DNA from 2 places in the Bilifractor sp. LCP19S3_H10 genome. Region 2 is predicted to be linked to the other one. Evidence: predicted binding sites of a transcription regulator. Region 2 holds the regulator's gene; the other holds the start of a gene.
What was found. The regulator Rex, encoded in region 2, represses fermentation and respiration genes when NADH is low (regulators of the CRP and FNR family bind a similar motif). The targets are predictions, from matches to a motif close to ATTGTTAANTANTTAACAAT.

Region 1 (8,241 bases), on a different contig from region 2:
CTCTCCGATATCCGCACCGGCTACGAAGGATTTATCGCCGGCACCGGTGATGATGAGGCAACGGATGGTATCAAGATCAATGCCCTCAATCACCTTCTCCAGATCGTCAAGAACTTCGCTGTTTAATGCATTCAGAGCCTTCGGGCGGTCAATAGTGGCAATTGCTACCGCGCCTTCGGTTTCATATGTAACATATGCCATGATAGAAACCCTTTCTTATCCAATATGATTCAGGAGCCGGAAACGGCTCTCCCTGTGCAGGGAAAAACAGCTCCGTTTCAGCTCCTGATAAGTTTCCGTTTACTCCTCGTATCTCTCTACCGCGGTAGCGCAGCCCATGCCGCCGCCGATGCAAAGAGTTGCAAGACCTTTGTTCGCTTTTCTCTTCTGCATCTCATAGAGCAGGGTAACAAGGATTCTTGTTCCGGAGCATCCTACCGGATGTCCAAGAGCGATTGCTCCTCCGTTTACATTCAGCTTCTCCGGATCAAATCCGAGTTCCTTGGCAACTGCGAGAGACTGTGTAGCAAATGCCTCATTTGCCTCGTACAGATCGAAGTCCGCAACGGTCATTCCGGTCTTCTTCAGCAGATTTCTGGTAGCTACGATCGGTCCTACGCCCATGATAGCCGGATCAACGCCGCCGAGCGCGCCTGCGATCCAGGAAGCCATCGGCTTTACACCGAGCTCTTTTGCCTTGGATTCTGTCATTACTACAACTGCTGCCGCACCGTCATTAATTCCGGAAGCATTACCCGCGGTTACAATTCCGTCCTTCTTGAAAGCGGGGCGAAGCTTTGCAAGTCCTTCTGCTGTTGTTCCCGGGCGCGGTCCCTCATCGGTATCAACGATGGTAACCTTGCCCTTACGTCCCTTTACCTCTACCGGAACGATCTCATCCTTGAACTTGCCCTCTTCAATTGCCTTGCAGGCTTTCTGCTGAGATTTTGCGGAGAACTCGTCGAGCTCTTCTCTGGTCAGGCCGTATTTCTCGGCAACATTCTCAGCTGTGATTCCCATATGATAATTGTTGAATGCATCGGTAAGAGCGTCATGCGTCATGGAATCAATCAGTGCTCCATCGCCCATTCTGTATCCATAACGTCCGTTCTGCAGAAGGTACGGAGCTTTGGACATGCTCTCCATGCCGCCTGCAACAACGATTTCCGCCTCTCCCGCACGGATCATGTCTGCTGCCATGTTGACAGCCGCAAGTCCGGAACCGCAGAGAATATTAAGAGTCATTGCCGGAACCTCAACCGGAATTCCCGCATTTACAGATGCCTGACGGGCAACGTTCTGTCCCTGTCCTGCCTGAAGTACACATCCCATGTATACCATGTCTACCTTATCCGCCGGTACTCCGGAGCGCTTCAGAGCCTCTTTGATAACAATTGTTCCGAGATCAGCAACCGGAACTGTGCTAAGTTCTCCACCCATCTTACCGATCGCAGTACGGCAGGCGCCAGCAATAACAATTTTCTCAGCCATATTAAAGCCTCCTTAAAAAATAAATATTATAGTACGTGAAATATGTATATCCTCATGAATCACCGTCAGGAAAAAGCCGGAACGCTGTACCGCGTCTTCTGATTCAGACCGCCGGAACAATGCTCGTTTATTTCTTAACGATGTAATCATCATACCCCTATTCCGCCTTTTTGTCAAATATTTATCAATCTTTATTTTGGAAAAAACTTGCTAAATTTGGATCGCAATCTTGTATAGTTTTTTCCTTGACATCGCCGCCGCATGTCATCTCTTATTGGACCGTCTCCAGATGTTCATTTTCTCCGCCTCACGGATCAGTTCATCCCGTACCTTCGGATGCGCGATATTGATCAGCTGTTCCGCTCTCTGCCACATGGAGAGCCCCTTCAGGCAGACCTTTCCATACTCGGTCACGATATACATCGTGTTCGCGCGGGTATCTGTAACCACGCTTCCCGGGGTCAGCGTCGGACGGATCCGGCTCTTGATCTCCCCGGTCTTTTTGTCCTTGTACGCGGACGACAGGCAGATAAAGCTCTTTCCGCCCCTGGATTTATACGCTCCAAGTACAAAGTCGAGCTGTCCGCCGGCTCCCGAAATATTTTTGATCCCTGCGCTCTCGGCGTTAACCTGTCCGTAGAGATCAATGTCCACAGCGTTATTAATAGAGATAAAATTGTCAATCGCGCCGATGGTATCGATGTCGTTGACATATCCGACAGAGGCAGCCATACATTCCGGATTTCCGTCGAGATAATCGTACATCCTTCGGGTGCCGGCGCCGAAAGCATACACCTGAAGCCCCCGGTCAATGTTCTTCTTTGACCCGTTAATTTTGCCCGCCTCTGCCATATCCACGAAGGAATCCACATACATCTCCGTGTGAATACCCAGATCCTTCAGGTCACTTTCCGCAATCATTTTGCCGATCGCGTTCGGCATTCCGCCGATCCCCAGCTGCAGGCAGGCGCCGTCCGAGATTTCCGGAACCACAAGCTCCGCGACCGCCTTATCCACATCACTGGCCTCTCCGCCTGCCGGCACCTCGTCAATCGCAGGATCATCTCCCTCAACGATCATATCGATCTGGTCAATGTGCACGTAATTATCCCGGGTTCCGAGACATACCGGCATGTTTTTGTTCACCTCTGCGATTACGATATCTGCCGTCTCCACAACAGCGCTCATCTGACTCGCGCAGGGACCGAAATTGAAGTAGCCGTGTTTGTCCATCGGCGATACCTGAAAAATTGCCACATTCAACGGCATCGTGCTCTCTCTGTAGAGGCGCGGCAGCTCAGAATAACGAAGCGGCGTATAAAAGCAGAACCCTTTGGATACCGAATGTCTCTCCACCGGATTCATATGCCAGCTGTTCCAGATAAAATGTTCCGCCGGATTTTCAATTCCGAAGATAGCCGGAGCATGGCAGAGAACGCCGCCGCGGATGTTCACGTCATGAAGCTCAGGCATTCTCTTCGCCAGGGCTTTATCGACAGCAACATTTGTTCCTACACACCATCCGTAATCAACCCAGTCGCCGCTTTTAATTACCGAAGCTGCCTTCTCGGCGGTTACCAGTTTCTCCTTGTACTTTTCATCGTAATTCATCAGCCCATTCCTCCTCTTCCAGACGCCTTTCTGTTTCCATTTTCAGGGACCGCGCTTTATGATATTTTTTTAACAACCTATCTGTATTTTACCATTTTTGTGACAAATGTAAATTATTTTTCTGCTATTTTCTTTTCCCGCTATTGTCTTTCTGTTTCTTCGCCTCCTCCATTTTCCGTTTACATCCGGTTCTGTATATAATTTCGCATTGGTTACCAATCACAGTTAGAAAAGACAGTTTTTTCACATTATCCGCCGCACCTCAAGGGCAGTCTTCATGGAACAACCCTGCCGAAGCACCACAAACGGAACAATTTTCCAACAACTGTCTGACCGGAACAGCAAGAACAGCGAAAATTCCTGCTTTGCACTGTTCATTTCTTTCGAAAAAGGATATACTGAGTTTAAGCGTCTGCAACAACCCAAATTCATGGCGCTGGACAGGAGAATATATATGAGAGAGATTCTCATATCAACAGAAAGCGGATCGGATCTTCCGGAATCGCTTGTGCAAAAATATCAGATTCATGTCGTTCCAATGCATGTCATTATGAACGGCGAGTCATTTGACGATGGTCATTTTCCGATTGACCGCGTATTTGACTATTTTGACGAAACCGGAAGAATTCCGACAACATCTGCGGTAAACGAGGGTGAATACATCGACTTTTTCCACAGGCTGCAGGAAGAACATCCCGGATGTGTGATTTATCACTTTGCTTACTCTGCCGCCGCATCAAGCACATATGACCACGCCCGGCTTGCCATTGATGACGAGGGTTTTCAGGATGTCTATCTGATTGATACAAAGTCTGTATCCGGAGGCTGTACCGCTTACATATCGGAAGCATACCGTCTGATCCGGGAACGCGGGGAACAGATCACGGATTACAGTGCCTTCGCGGATGAACTCCGCTCTATCTCAGATCATATCGAGTGCCAGTTTATCCCGGCGACACTCGCATATCTGCGGGCCGGCGGAAGAGTATCCAATGCCTCATACATTGCCGCCAACATCCTCAATCTGAAACCGCTGATCGAGATTGACAGCACCGGTCACCTGATCGCAACCAGGAAATACCGGGGTTCCATGCGCAAGATTGTCGATAAGTTCTATCGGGATTTTCTCAGCCGTTATGACTGCCGCAAGGATACCCTGTATCTGATGTATGGAAAGGGACTGGCTCAGGATGTTTTGGATCGTATGAAGGAAATCGCTGTCGAGAACGGATTTCAAAATACTGAATACGTCATGACCGGCTGCACCATTTCCTGCCACGGCGGAAAAGGTGCCATGGGCATCGCTGCGGTCACTGTATAAGCTCGGGCGGCTGTTCTGCATAAGCAGAACAGCCGCCCTTAATCGTGTTTACGGCCACAGGTGGCCGCAAACCGCAAATAATGAGATTTTGCTGTTATTCTATAAGCATCGCATCCCCGAAGCTGAAGAAGCGATATTTTTCCTGCACAGCGATGCGGTACGCATTCATAATATTATCCTTACCCGCAAACGCGGACACCAGCATGATCAGTGTGGATTCCGGGAGGTGAAAATTCGTGATCAGTCCGTCCATAATCTTGAACTGATAGCCCGGATAGATAAAAATGCTGGTCCAGGCGCTGCCCGGCTGAAGGATTCCATTCTCATCTGTCGCGGATTCCAGTGTGCGGCAGCTGGTTGTGCCCACACAGATCACCCGGCCTCCTGCTGCCTTCGTATCATTGATGATTTTTGCCTGATCCGGCTCTACAATATACATCTCGGAATGCATCTGATGCTTCGTGACGTCCTCTACCTTTACCGGACGGAAGGTGCCGAGTCCGACATGAAGCGTCACATGCGCAATCTTCACGCCCTTGTCCCGGATCTGCTGAAGCAGTTCCTTTGTAAAATGAAGTCCTGCCGTCGGCGCTGCTGCCGATCCGTCATTCTTCGCGTAGACGGTATTATATCTGGTGCGGTCCTTCAGCTTGTGCTTGATGTACGGCGGAAGAGGCATCTCTCCGAGCTTGTCCAGAATTTCCTCGAAAATTCCCTCATAATGAAACTGAATAAACCGGTTTCCATCTTCTGTCACATCAACGACGGTGCCTGTCAGGATTCCCTCGTGTCCGAAAACAAGTTCCGTTCCAACCTTGCACTTCCTTCCGGGCTTCACCAGCGTCTCCCATATGTTATCCTTCTTCCGTGTCAGAAGCAGAACCTCGATCACCGCGCCAGTATCCTTCTTGGTCCCGTAAAGACGGGCAGGAATCACCTTTGTATCATTGATGACCAGACAGTCCTTATCTGTCAGATGGTCTATCACCTGCGTGAAGTGTTCGTGCCGCACCTCTCCGGTCTCTCTGTTCAGGCACATCAGTCTGGAGGAACTTCTGTCCTCCAGCGGGTCCTGGGCAATCAGTTCCTGCGGCAGGTCGTAATAGAAATCACTTGTTTTCATCGGCATGTTTCTTTTTCTCCTTCTGATCACCGGCATCTGACGGATGCTTGTAAAAACTGTGATAGTATTTTTTCGGATAAAATACCTGATCCGATGCCTCCAGCCTTCCCACTCCGTTTTCCACGTCAATAATGCTGACGGAGCAGTTCATCGGCACACCTCCGTGCCAGAAATCCTCTTTGTTATCGTATACATTGTTCAGAAAAGCACGGACGGCGCAGCCATGTGAGGATACCAATACGGTTTTGTCCTGCAGATCGGGGTTGTGAATCAGCTCCTCATAAAAATTGTGCGTTCTCTCCAGGACATCCTGAATCCGTTCCCCTCCCTCCGGCGGAATATAATGAAGCGGATCCTCCTGAAACCGGATATACTCATCCAGCGGAATCTGCATTCTCTCCGGATGATCCGCATCGCAGCACAATCCTTCCCAGACTCCGAATCCGATTTCCTCAATTCTCGGTTCCAGAATCACCGGAACCTTGCGGTCCGCGAGAATAATTTCAGCCGTATGACGGGCACGAACCAGAGGACTTGTGTAGCAGATATCAAATTTCACTTCCCGAAGTGCTTCCGCCGTCATCTCCGCGAGCAATACTCCCTCGCTGTCCAAATCACTGCCCTTTTGCCCCTGCAGTCGTCTTTCTTTGTTCCAGGATGTTTCGCCATGCCGGATTGCGTATATTTTCACCTTTACCTCTCCTCTTACATTACTGCCGGAGTTCGATGCCGAGACCTGACAGTCCGTTCAGAATCTTCTTCATTGATGCCGCGATATCCGACTCCTCCAGCGTCTTTTCTCTGGAACGGAATGTCAGCGAATAAGCCATGGATTTATGTCCTGCCTCAACCTGTTCTCCCTCATAGATATCGAACAGCTTCAGATCCTCCAGGATTTTTCCGCCCCTCTGGCGGATCATTTTTTCTATAACAGCGGCTTCAATTTCCTTCGGAACCACCATGGAAATATCACGGGTTACCGCAGGGAATTTCGCGATTCCCTCGAACTTGCGTTCAAAGGAAGCGAACGGAAGGATCTCCGGCATATCAAGTACAGCCACATATGCGCGCTCACCGATTCCGTAGTTTTTCAGTACCATCGGATGAACTTCGCCGAGATACCCGATAATATTTCCGTCATATCGGATCAGGGCCTGGCGTCCGGGGTGAAGGAACGGTTTTCCGGCTTTCGCATCGTATTCTACCCTGTCATGCATGCCAATCTGTCCGAGAAATTCCTCTGCCACACCTTTCATATCGTAGAAGTCGCCCTTGCCGTAAAAGCCCAGAGTAAACTGCATTCTCTCATCCGGAAGCTCTGTCAGCGGCAGTTCTTTCGGAATATATATATTTCCGAGTTCATAGAGACGGACATCCTTGTTGCGGCGGTTGTAGTTGGTCGCAAGGGATGTCAGCATGCCGTTCAGAGAAGTAGTCCGCATGATCGAAAAATCCTCACCCAGCGGGTTGGAAATCGCAATAGCCTTTCTGACCGGATCATCTTCCGGGAACAAAAGCTTGTCGAAAGCCTTCGGACTCTCGAAGGAGTAGCACATCCCCTGAGAAAATCCGCAGTACTCTGCCACATCTCTTGCCTTCGCCTCAACCCTGTTCTTGAACGACAGTCTTCCAGTGGTCGCCTCTCCAGTCGGAAGTGTCGTCGGAATATTATTATAACCGAAGAATCTCGCAACTTCCTCCGCAATATCGCAGGTCCTGTGGATATCCTGCCGGAAGGTTGGAGCCACGATCTCATTCGTCTTCTTATCATATCTGAGTTCCACAGAGGCAAGATACTTCAACTGCTCCTCCGCTGAAAGGTTCGTGCCCAGAAGGCGGTTGATTTTGTCAGGCTCAAACGTAACTCTCGACTCTTCTCGTTTAACCGGGTAGATATCAATGGCTCCGCCGACTACCTCTCCTGCCCCGAACTCTTCGATGAGCATGCAGGCGCGGTTCATCGCTTCAAGGGCAGTATTCGGATCGAGACCCTTGTCAAATTTTCTGGATGCATCCGTCTGGTTTCCAATCTTTTTGGAGGAAAGACGGATATTGGTACCGTCAAAGCAGGCTGCTTCAAAAAGCATGGTGTGTACATTGTCCGTAATCATGGAATTTTCACCTCCCATGATTCCGGCCAAGCCTACCGCCTTCTCATCGTCACGGATCGTCAGAATCGAGGAATCCAGCGTGTATTCTTTTCCGTCCAGAGTGGTGAATTTCTCCCCGTCATCTGCCCGTCTCACGATGATATGCTTCTCGGCAATCGTATCGAGATCGTAAGCATGCATCGGCTGCCCGTATTCCTCCATCACATAGTTCGTGATATCCACGACATTATTGATGGGACGGATGCCGTTTGAAGCGAGACATCTCTGCATCCACTTCGGCGACGGTGCCAGATGAATGTTTTTCACGACTCTTGCCGTATAACGCGGGCATAGAGTCTGGTCCTCAACGGTTACCCTGATATAGTCATTGACATCCTCGTTGTTGCCCGTCTCCCTGATCACCGGCGGGTAAAATTTCTGATGGAAGGTAGCTGCTGCTTCCCTCGCAATACCAATCACGCTGTAGCAGTCCACACGGTTCGAGGTAATTTCATATTCGAAGTTCACATCGTGAAGCCCGAGTGCTGCGATCGCGTCATCGCCGGGCTTCACCCCGTCATCCTCTGAGAACTCATAGATTCCGT
Region 2 (8,241 bases):
GGAGCCGGATCTCTCCGACTGGACCGATATGGTAGAGTCCCTCCGGAATCTGAAGCACCACGTCACCATAGCCCTAGTCGGGAAGTACATTGCCCTTCATGACGCTTATCTGAGCGTTGTCGAGGCGTTAAAGCACGGCGGAATCAAGAACAGCGCGGAGGTAGATCTGACCTGGGTCGACTCCGAGAAGCTGAACCGGGACAATGTGGCTGAGGTTCTTGGTGATGTAGACGGCGTCATTGTTCCCGGCGGTTTCGGCGGCAGAGGCGTTGACGGAATGATTGCTGCCGCAGAGTATGCACGGACACACAAGATTCCCTACCTCGGTCTCTGTCTCGGAATGCAGGTTGCGATTATCGAATACGCAAGGAATATGTGCGGATATCACGACGCCCACAGCATTGAGCTTGATCCTGACACCATGCATCCGGTGATCGCCCTTATGCCCGATCAGAATGATGTCACGGATCTTGGCGGCACCTTAAGACTCGGTTCCTACCCCTGTGAGCTGAAGGAAGGCACCATTGCGAGAGAGCTGTATGGATCCAGCCTGATTCACGAGCGTCACAGACACAGATATGAGGTCAATAACGACTACCGCAAGCCGCTCACGGACGCCGGCATGGTGCTCTCCGGTATTTCACCGGACGGCCACATTGTGGAAATGATCGAGCTTAAGAAAGAGAATCATCCGTTCTATATCGGAACCCAGGCACATCCTGAGTTCAAGAGCCGTCCGAACCGCCCGCATCCGCTGTTCCGCGGATTTGTAGCCGCCGCATTAAAATACAGAGAGGAGAAATAACCGATGTTTAAAGCAAATCAGAATTACCTCCGACTTCAGGGAAGCTATCTTTTTTCCACCATCGCGAAGAAGGTCGCGGCTTATACCGAGGCCAACCCGGACGCGAATATCATCCGTCTCGGGATCGGCGATGTCACACAGCCTCTTGCTCCGGTCATTATCGACGAGCTTCACAAGGCTGTAGATGAAATGGGCAAAAAGGAGACCTTCCACGGTTACGCTCCGGATCTCGGATATGCTTTCCTCCGGGACGCGATTGCTGATGAGTACAAGGGAAGAGGATGCGAGATCAGCGCGGATGAAATCTTTGTGTCGGACGGAGCCAAGAGCGATTCCGGAAACATTCAGGAGATTTTCAGTGAGGACGCGAAGGTTGCCGTCTGCGATCCGGTTTACCCGGTATATGTGGATTCCAACGTCATGGCAGGCCGCTCCGGCGAGTGGATTCCTTCCGAGCAGAGATACTCCAATTTCATCTATATGCCCTGTACCGAAGCCAACAATTTCACACCGGAATTTCCGAAGGAAAATCCGGATATCATCTACCTCTGCTATCCGAACAACCCGACCGGAATGACCATCAGCAAGGATCAGCTTCAGGAGTGGGTGGATTACGCAAACCGGATCGGAGCCGTCATCCTCTACGATGCCGCCTATGAGGCATACATTACAGAGAAGGATGTTCCCCATTCGATCTATGAGTGTGAGGGAGCGAGGACCTGTGCCATCGAAATCCGCAGTTTCTCCAAAAATGCCGGTTTCACCGGCGTACGTCTCGGCTTCACCGTTGTTCCGAAGGATCTCCGTGACGCGGACGGCGTTTCTCTCCACGATCTCTGGGCAAGACGCCACGGCACCAAGTACAACGGCGCTCCCTACATCATTCAGAAGGCCGGCGCAGTCGTCTTCACACCGGAAGGGCAGAAGGAAATCCGCGCACAGGTGAGCTATTATCAGAAAAACGCCCGTGTCATCTATGACGGACTGAAGGATGCCGGATACACTGTATACGGCGGAGTGAACGCTCCGTACATCTGGCTCAAGACCCCGGACAACATGACCTCCTGGGATTTCTTCGATCATCTTCTCGAAGATGTTCATGTCGTCGGAACACCAGGTTCCGGATTCGGTCCGAGCGGCGAACACTTCTTCCGTCTGACGGCATTCGGCACCTATGAGAAGACCGTGGAGGCGATTGATCGTATCAAGTCCATGTAATAACGAAGGATCCGTCAGGAATCTTCATGGACGATGATTCCAGCACAGACACAGGCAAGAGGGATGCGAAACCGGATTCAGCGCACGCATCTATCCGGATACCGCATGAACTGAACGCACAGAATACGCATCCCGCGACATGCCGTGTAAACGGAACGCGCAGGATGCACCCCGCAGAATATCGCGAAAGAATCCGAAATAGAAGGCAGGTACAAAATAATGGGAAAAATTCAGATGAAGACGCCTCTCGTTGAAATGGACGGAGATGAGATGACCCGGATCCTGTGGCAGATGATCAAAGATGATCTGCTCACTCCGTATATCGATCTCAAGACCGAGTACTATGACCTCGGGCTGAAGCACCGCGATGAGACGAACGACCAGGTCACCAGAGATTCCGCTGAGGCGACAAAAAAATACGGCGTCGCCGTAAAATGCGCGACCATCACGCCGAATGCCGCGCGCGTGAAGGAATACAATCTCAAGGAGATGTGGAAGAGCCCGAACGGAACCATCCGTGCCATGCTGGACGGCACCGTGTTCCGCACACCGATTATCGTAAAGGGAATTGAACCGGTAGTCCGCTGCTGGAAAAAGCCGATCACCATCGCCCGTCACGCTTACGGAGATGTCTACCGCAACGTAGAGATCCGTGTTCCGAAGGCAGGTAAGGTTGAACTGGTGTATACCTCCGACGACGGTGAAATCACGAAGACAGAGCTGGTTCACAAGTTTGACGGACCGGGTGTCGTACAGGGCACACATAACCTGGATGATTCCATCACCAGCTTTGCCAGAAGCTGCTTTGATTTTGCCCTCTCCAGAAAGGAAGATCTCTGGTTTGCCACAAAGGACACGATTTCCAAGACCTATGATCACCGCTTCAAGGATATCTTCCAGGAGATCTATGACAACGACTACAAGGAAAAATTTGAGGCCTGCGGCATCACCTACTTCTATACACTGATCGATGACGCGGTTGCCCGAATCATGAAATCGGAGGGCGGATTCATCTGGGCCTGCAAAAACTACGACGGAGATGTCATGAGTGATATGCTGTCCTCCGCCTTCGGTTCCCTCGCGATGATGACCTCTGTTCTGGTATCCCCGCACGGATATTTTGAGTACGAGGCTGCTCACGGAACCGTTCAGAGACATTATTACAAGCATCTGCGCGGCGAGGAGACTTCGACGAACTCCGTAGCCACTATCTTCGCATGGAGCGGCGCTCTTCGCAAACGGGGAGAGCTGGACAAGCTCCCGGAGCTTGTTGATTTTGCGGATAAGCTTGAGAAGGCCACCATCACCACCATTGAGTCCGGAAAAATGACCGGAGATCTCGCGAGAATCACAACACTTCCGAATGTGAAGACGCTGAATTCCGAGGATTTCATCCTCGCCATCCGCGACACACTGGACTCCATGCTGTAAATACTTACACGGAAAATACAGGAACAGCCGCTGTGCAGAGCTCTGCACAGCGGCTGTTCCTGTATTTTACAATCATATTTTCATTCCGGCCATTATAGGATTCATTCCGGTCATTCTTCGTCGGAAGCTGTCTCCCAGTCTTCATAGAGTTCCTGAAGCCTGTCGTTGTTCGCGTTCTGTTCCTTCGCGAGCTCCTGGCATTTCTGCAGGTCCGTTCCGGTCTCCGGTTTCAGAAATTCTTCGTCGATTTCCTTGTTCCTCGCCTCCAGTTTCTCGATTTCCTCTTCAATTTTACGGATCCGGTTTTCCTTTTTCCGAAGTCTCGCCTGTTCTTCCTTCTGTGCTTTCCAGTCCAGTTTTCCGGAGCCGGAGGAATCCGTGGCTGCCGCAGGATTTCCATCTGCGGCGGTCTGTCCGGCCGGCGCTGATCCGCAGACTCCTGATTCGGAGCCGGAAGAGGAGAGAGACGCTGTCCCTGCCGCGCCGGAATTCTTTCCTCCCGCGCCGTCAGACGCGGGAGAGGAAGCATAGGCACGCGTCAGCTCTTCTTTTTTCTCCATGTAATAATCGTAGTTGCCGATATAGTTGACCAGAGTATGATTGGTCAGCTCCAGAATGCGGGTCGCCGTCTGATTGATGAAATAACGGTCGTGGCTCACATAGAGCACCGTTCCGGTATACTCATTCAGGGCATCTTCCAGTATCTCCTTGGAGATGATGTCCAGGTGGTTCGTCGGCTCGTCCAGAATCAGAAAATTTGCCTCCGAGAGCATCAGTCTTGCCAGGGATACACGCCCGCGCTCGCCGCCGCTGATCGAAGAGATCTTTTTGTACACATCATCGCCGGTAAACAGGAAGGCAGCGAGGACATTGCGGATCTCTGTTTCGGTCAGAGAGGGGTAGTCGTCTGCGATCTGCTGAAAAATCGTCTTCTCCGGGTCAAGCAGCTGCTGCTCCTGATCGTAATACCCGATATGGACCTTGGAACCGAGTGCGATTTTTCCCTCATCCGGTGTCAGAAGGCCGTTGATCATCTTCAGAATCGTGGACTTTCCGGTTCCGTTGTCACCGATGATTGCGACCCGTTCTCCACGCTTGATCTCAAAGGACTGATTCCGGAAGAGAAGGAGCCCCGGAAAAGACTTGGACAGACCGGTCACAGTGAGCACATCCTTGCCGCTTTCCGTCCTCGGCTTCAGCTCAATGCGCATATCCGCGCTGACTTCCTGCGGTTTTTCCAGTACCTCCATTTTATCGAGCATTTTTTCTCTGGATTCCGCGCGCTTGATGGACTTCTCCCGGTTAAACTGTTTCAGCTTCGTGATGACCGCTTCCTGATGACGGATTTCAGCCTGCTGCTTCGCCCACGCGTTGTACTGTGCCTTGCGCACGATCGATTTCTTCCGGCTGTATTCGTTGTAGTTTCCCTCGAAGCTCATGGATCTTCCGTTTTCGATCTCGATAACCCGCGTGACGATGCGGTTCAGGAAATACCGGTCATGAGAGACGATGAGCACAGTTCCCGGATAATTGATAAGAAAATTCTCCAGCCACTCGATGGAGGAGAGATCCAGGTGGTTGGTCGGCTCATCGAGAAGCAGGATATCCGGCTTTGTCAGCAGGAGCTTTCCCAGAACGACCCGTGTCTTCTGACCGCCGGAGAGGGAGCCCAGACGGCGGTCAAAATCTTTTTCCTCAAATCCGAGTCCCTTCAGGACGCCTGTGATCTCGCTCTCCGCCGCATATCCGTTCTGAAGCTCAAACTCATGCATCAGCTCTGTATAGCGATTCATCAGCGAAACGGCCTCTTCGCCCGTGACCGTGTCCATCCGGCGCTCCATCTCCCGCAGGCGCTGCTCCATATCAAGGATGTCCTGCTTTGCCTTCCGGACCTCCTGGTAGATCGTCTCGTCTGATTCCATGTCCTGGTACTGTGCCAGATATCCCATGGTCTTGCCGTGCGTGACGGTGACTTCTCCGGTGTCCGGGCTGAGAGCCCCGGTAATGATCCGGAGCAGCGTCGATTTGCCCGCTCCGTTCACACCGATCAGAGCGGCCTTGTCCCTTTCTTCAATATGAAAGGAAATATCCTTCAGGATTTCCTCTGATCCAAATGTCTTGCTGATATTCTGACAGGAGAGAATCATATCTGTCCACCTCACACATTCGTAGCTTTTCCTGTTTGCGCCCCGCCGCCTCTCTGGCGGAGCATTTACCTTCCAATTATACCGAAAAAAACCGACAAAGCAAGGGCGGCAGGAAAAAGAGAAATACTTTGACAAAAATTAGACAATTACATATAATGGTAGTAGCTTCAAGGAGGTTTTCTTATATGAGTCAGAAAGAGATTTCGAAAGCCGTTATCAAGAGGCTGCCCCGTTATTACCGGTATCTCGGTGAACTGCAGGAGGCCGGCGTTGAGCGGATTTCTTCCGGTGAACTCAGTCAGCAGATGAAGGTGACCGCCTCTCAGATCCGGCAGGATCTGAATAATTTCGGCGGTTTCGGGCAGCAGGGCTACGGTTATAATGTGCAGTATCTTCGGGAGGAGATTGCCAAAATTCTCGGACTGGACCGCATACACAATATTATTATTATCGGTGTCGGGCATCTGGGACAGGCTCTCGCGAATTACACGAACTTTGAGAAGAACAGTTTCCGTATCATCGGGCTCTTCGACAATAATCCCGAATTGAAGGGCAAGGTCATCCGCGGTGTTCCAATCCGTATGACGGAAGAGATTCCGGCCTTTCTCCGGGAGAATGATGTCGAAATCGCGACGCTGACGCTTCCGAAGGAGTATGCCATTGAGGTGAGCAAGATGTTGATCGAGAACGGCATTCACGCCATCTGGAATTTTGCGCACACCGATCTGAACCTTGTGGTGCCGAAGAATGTGGCTGTTCAGAATGTTCATCTGTCCGAAAGTCTGATGCGGCTGTCCTACAACCTCAAGACACTCGAAGAGAAGTAGACACCTGCCGATACAAGACGATACAAGAGCCCCTCGCGTAGATGGGGGCTCTTTTTGGAACAGAAAAGAGAAACATTATCGGATCACATAAATTGGGGCAGAGAAGAGAACGGTTATTGGATCTCATGAATTGCGCTGTCCTTCAGCAGAAAGGGAGGATACAGAATGAAACTGATCTTGAGTGCAAGGCAGCATCAGGACGCAGACCGAAGCGCTGTCGCGGCGGGGATGCCTTCCATGGTCCTCATGGAGCGGGCGGCACTTGCCTGTGCATCAGAAATTGAAAAACGGCAGTATGATATGGATCGGGTCCTCGTCGTCTGCGGAACGGGAAACAACGGCGGAGACGGAGTCGCCGTTGCCCGCATTCTCTGCGAGGAAGGATACAGCTGCACGGTTTTTCTTGCCGGACCGGAGGAAAAATTCAGCGAACAGCTGAAACAGCAGCTTCACATCATCGAGGGTTTTCCGATTCCGGTCATCCGCGCACGCAGGACGCCTGGCGAGGAGCTGGCGGATTTCCATCCGGAGGATTATTCTCTTATCATAGACGCTCTCTTTGGAATCGGACTCAAGCGTGACATCACCGGAATCTATGCCGAACTCATTGACCGGATCAATCATTCCGAGCTTCCTGTCGCCGCTGTCGATATGCCGTCCGGTGTCAACACCGACTCCGGCATGATCATGGGGACGGCTGTCCGGGCGGATCTCACCGTCACCTTCACAACCGGAAAGGCCGGGCTCTACATCTATCCCGGAGCAGCCTGTGCCGGAAAGGTCAAGGTAAAGCAAATCGGCATTCCGCTTTCCAGAAAGATCACAAAAGCCTGCCAGCTGTATACCATCGAACACAGTGATCTTGATTATCTCCCGAAGCGTGATGAATCCGGAAACAAGGGAACCTTCCGGAAGATCCTCGTCATCGCCGGATCACGGAATATCTGCGGGGCGGCATATCTTTCCGCAAAGGCCGCACTTCTGACCGGTGTCGGAATGGTGAAAATCTTTACAGAAGAAAATAACCGCACTCCGATCTGCGCAATGTTCCCGGAAGCTCTCATTTCCACATACCGGGATGGTGCAAAAGACTTTCCACAGCTTGCAGCGGATATGAAATGGGCGGATACTGTACTGATCGGTCCCGGACTTGGAACCGGCGATACGGCGCTTTCTCTTATGCGGGAATTCCTTCGTCTGAATCAGGAAAGAAAAATACCTGCAGTTTTTGACGCTGACGCGCTGAATCTCATCGCGGCGCACAGCGACCTCCTTCGGGAAATCCGCTTTCCCTCCGTTTTCACACCACACGTTGGTGAAATGAGCCGTCTGACCGGCATCGCACCTTCGGATATCAAGTCATCTGCCGTCAGCATCGCAAGGCATGCTGCCGAGGAGGTCCGCAATACGGTGGTTCTGAAGGACGCCGCAACCATCACAGCGCTCCCGAATGGCAGCTGCTTCCTGAACCGGTCCGGCAACAGCGCACTTTCCACAGCCGGGAGCGGAGATGTCCTGACCGGAATCATTGCCGGTCTGACCGCGCAGCACGGAGATTATACCGGTGTCGCTGCCGCACTCGGAGTCTACATTCACGGAAAATGCGGAGAGCGGGCATCCGAGAAATATTCAGAGGCCTCCGCGACTGCCGGAAACATTCTCGAATTCATCCACGAATTTCTCTGATGAACCGGCGCCGCGCCTTTTCCGCTGTCACCTCAAAGGGAGACAGAGCTCTGAAATTTTCTGCTTCTTTGCTGCTTTGACTCTCTTTGTATCTGCTTTGAGCCGATTTGACTCTCTTTGCAGCCGC

Region 1: a site for Rex is predicted at 3,160-3,179, ahead of ACTQZS_RS04470 (butyryl-CoA:acetate CoA-transferase). Genes of this name have one in related genera too.

The regions. Positions count from the first base shown of each region.
Region 1 is NZ_JBQKFT010000004.1:38,500-46,740, forward strand. Features, by position in the region: gene ACTQZS_RS04460 (enoyl-CoA hydratase-related protein) at 1-201, opposite strand, end outside; gene ACTQZS_RS04465 (acetyl-CoA C-acetyltransferase) at 301-1,491, opposite strand; gene ACTQZS_RS04470 (butyryl-CoA:acetate CoA-transferase) at 1,756-3,102, opposite strand; gene ACTQZS_RS04475 (DegV family protein) at 3,557-4,423, shown strand; gene queA (tRNA preQ1(34) S-adenosylmethionine ribosyltransferase-isomerase QueA) at 4,518-5,546, opposite strand; gene ACTQZS_RS04485 (histidine phosphatase family protein) at 5,533-6,237, opposite strand; gene pheT (phenylalanine--tRNA ligase subunit beta) at 6,257-8,241, opposite strand, start outside.
Region 2 is NZ_JBQKFT010000002.1:35,926-44,166, forward strand. Features, by position in the region: gene ACTQZS_RS02050 (CTP synthase) at 1-805, shown strand, start outside; gene ACTQZS_RS02055 (LL-diaminopimelate aminotransferase) at 809-2,023, shown strand; gene ACTQZS_RS02060 (NADP-dependent isocitrate dehydrogenase) at 2,243-3,454, shown strand; gene ACTQZS_RS02065 (ABC-F family ATP-binding cassette domain-containing protein) at 3,565-5,601, opposite strand; gene ACTQZS_RS02070 (redox-sensing transcriptional repressor Rex) at 5,787-6,428, shown strand; gene ACTQZS_RS02075 (NAD(P)H-hydrate dehydratase) at 6,594-8,114, shown strand.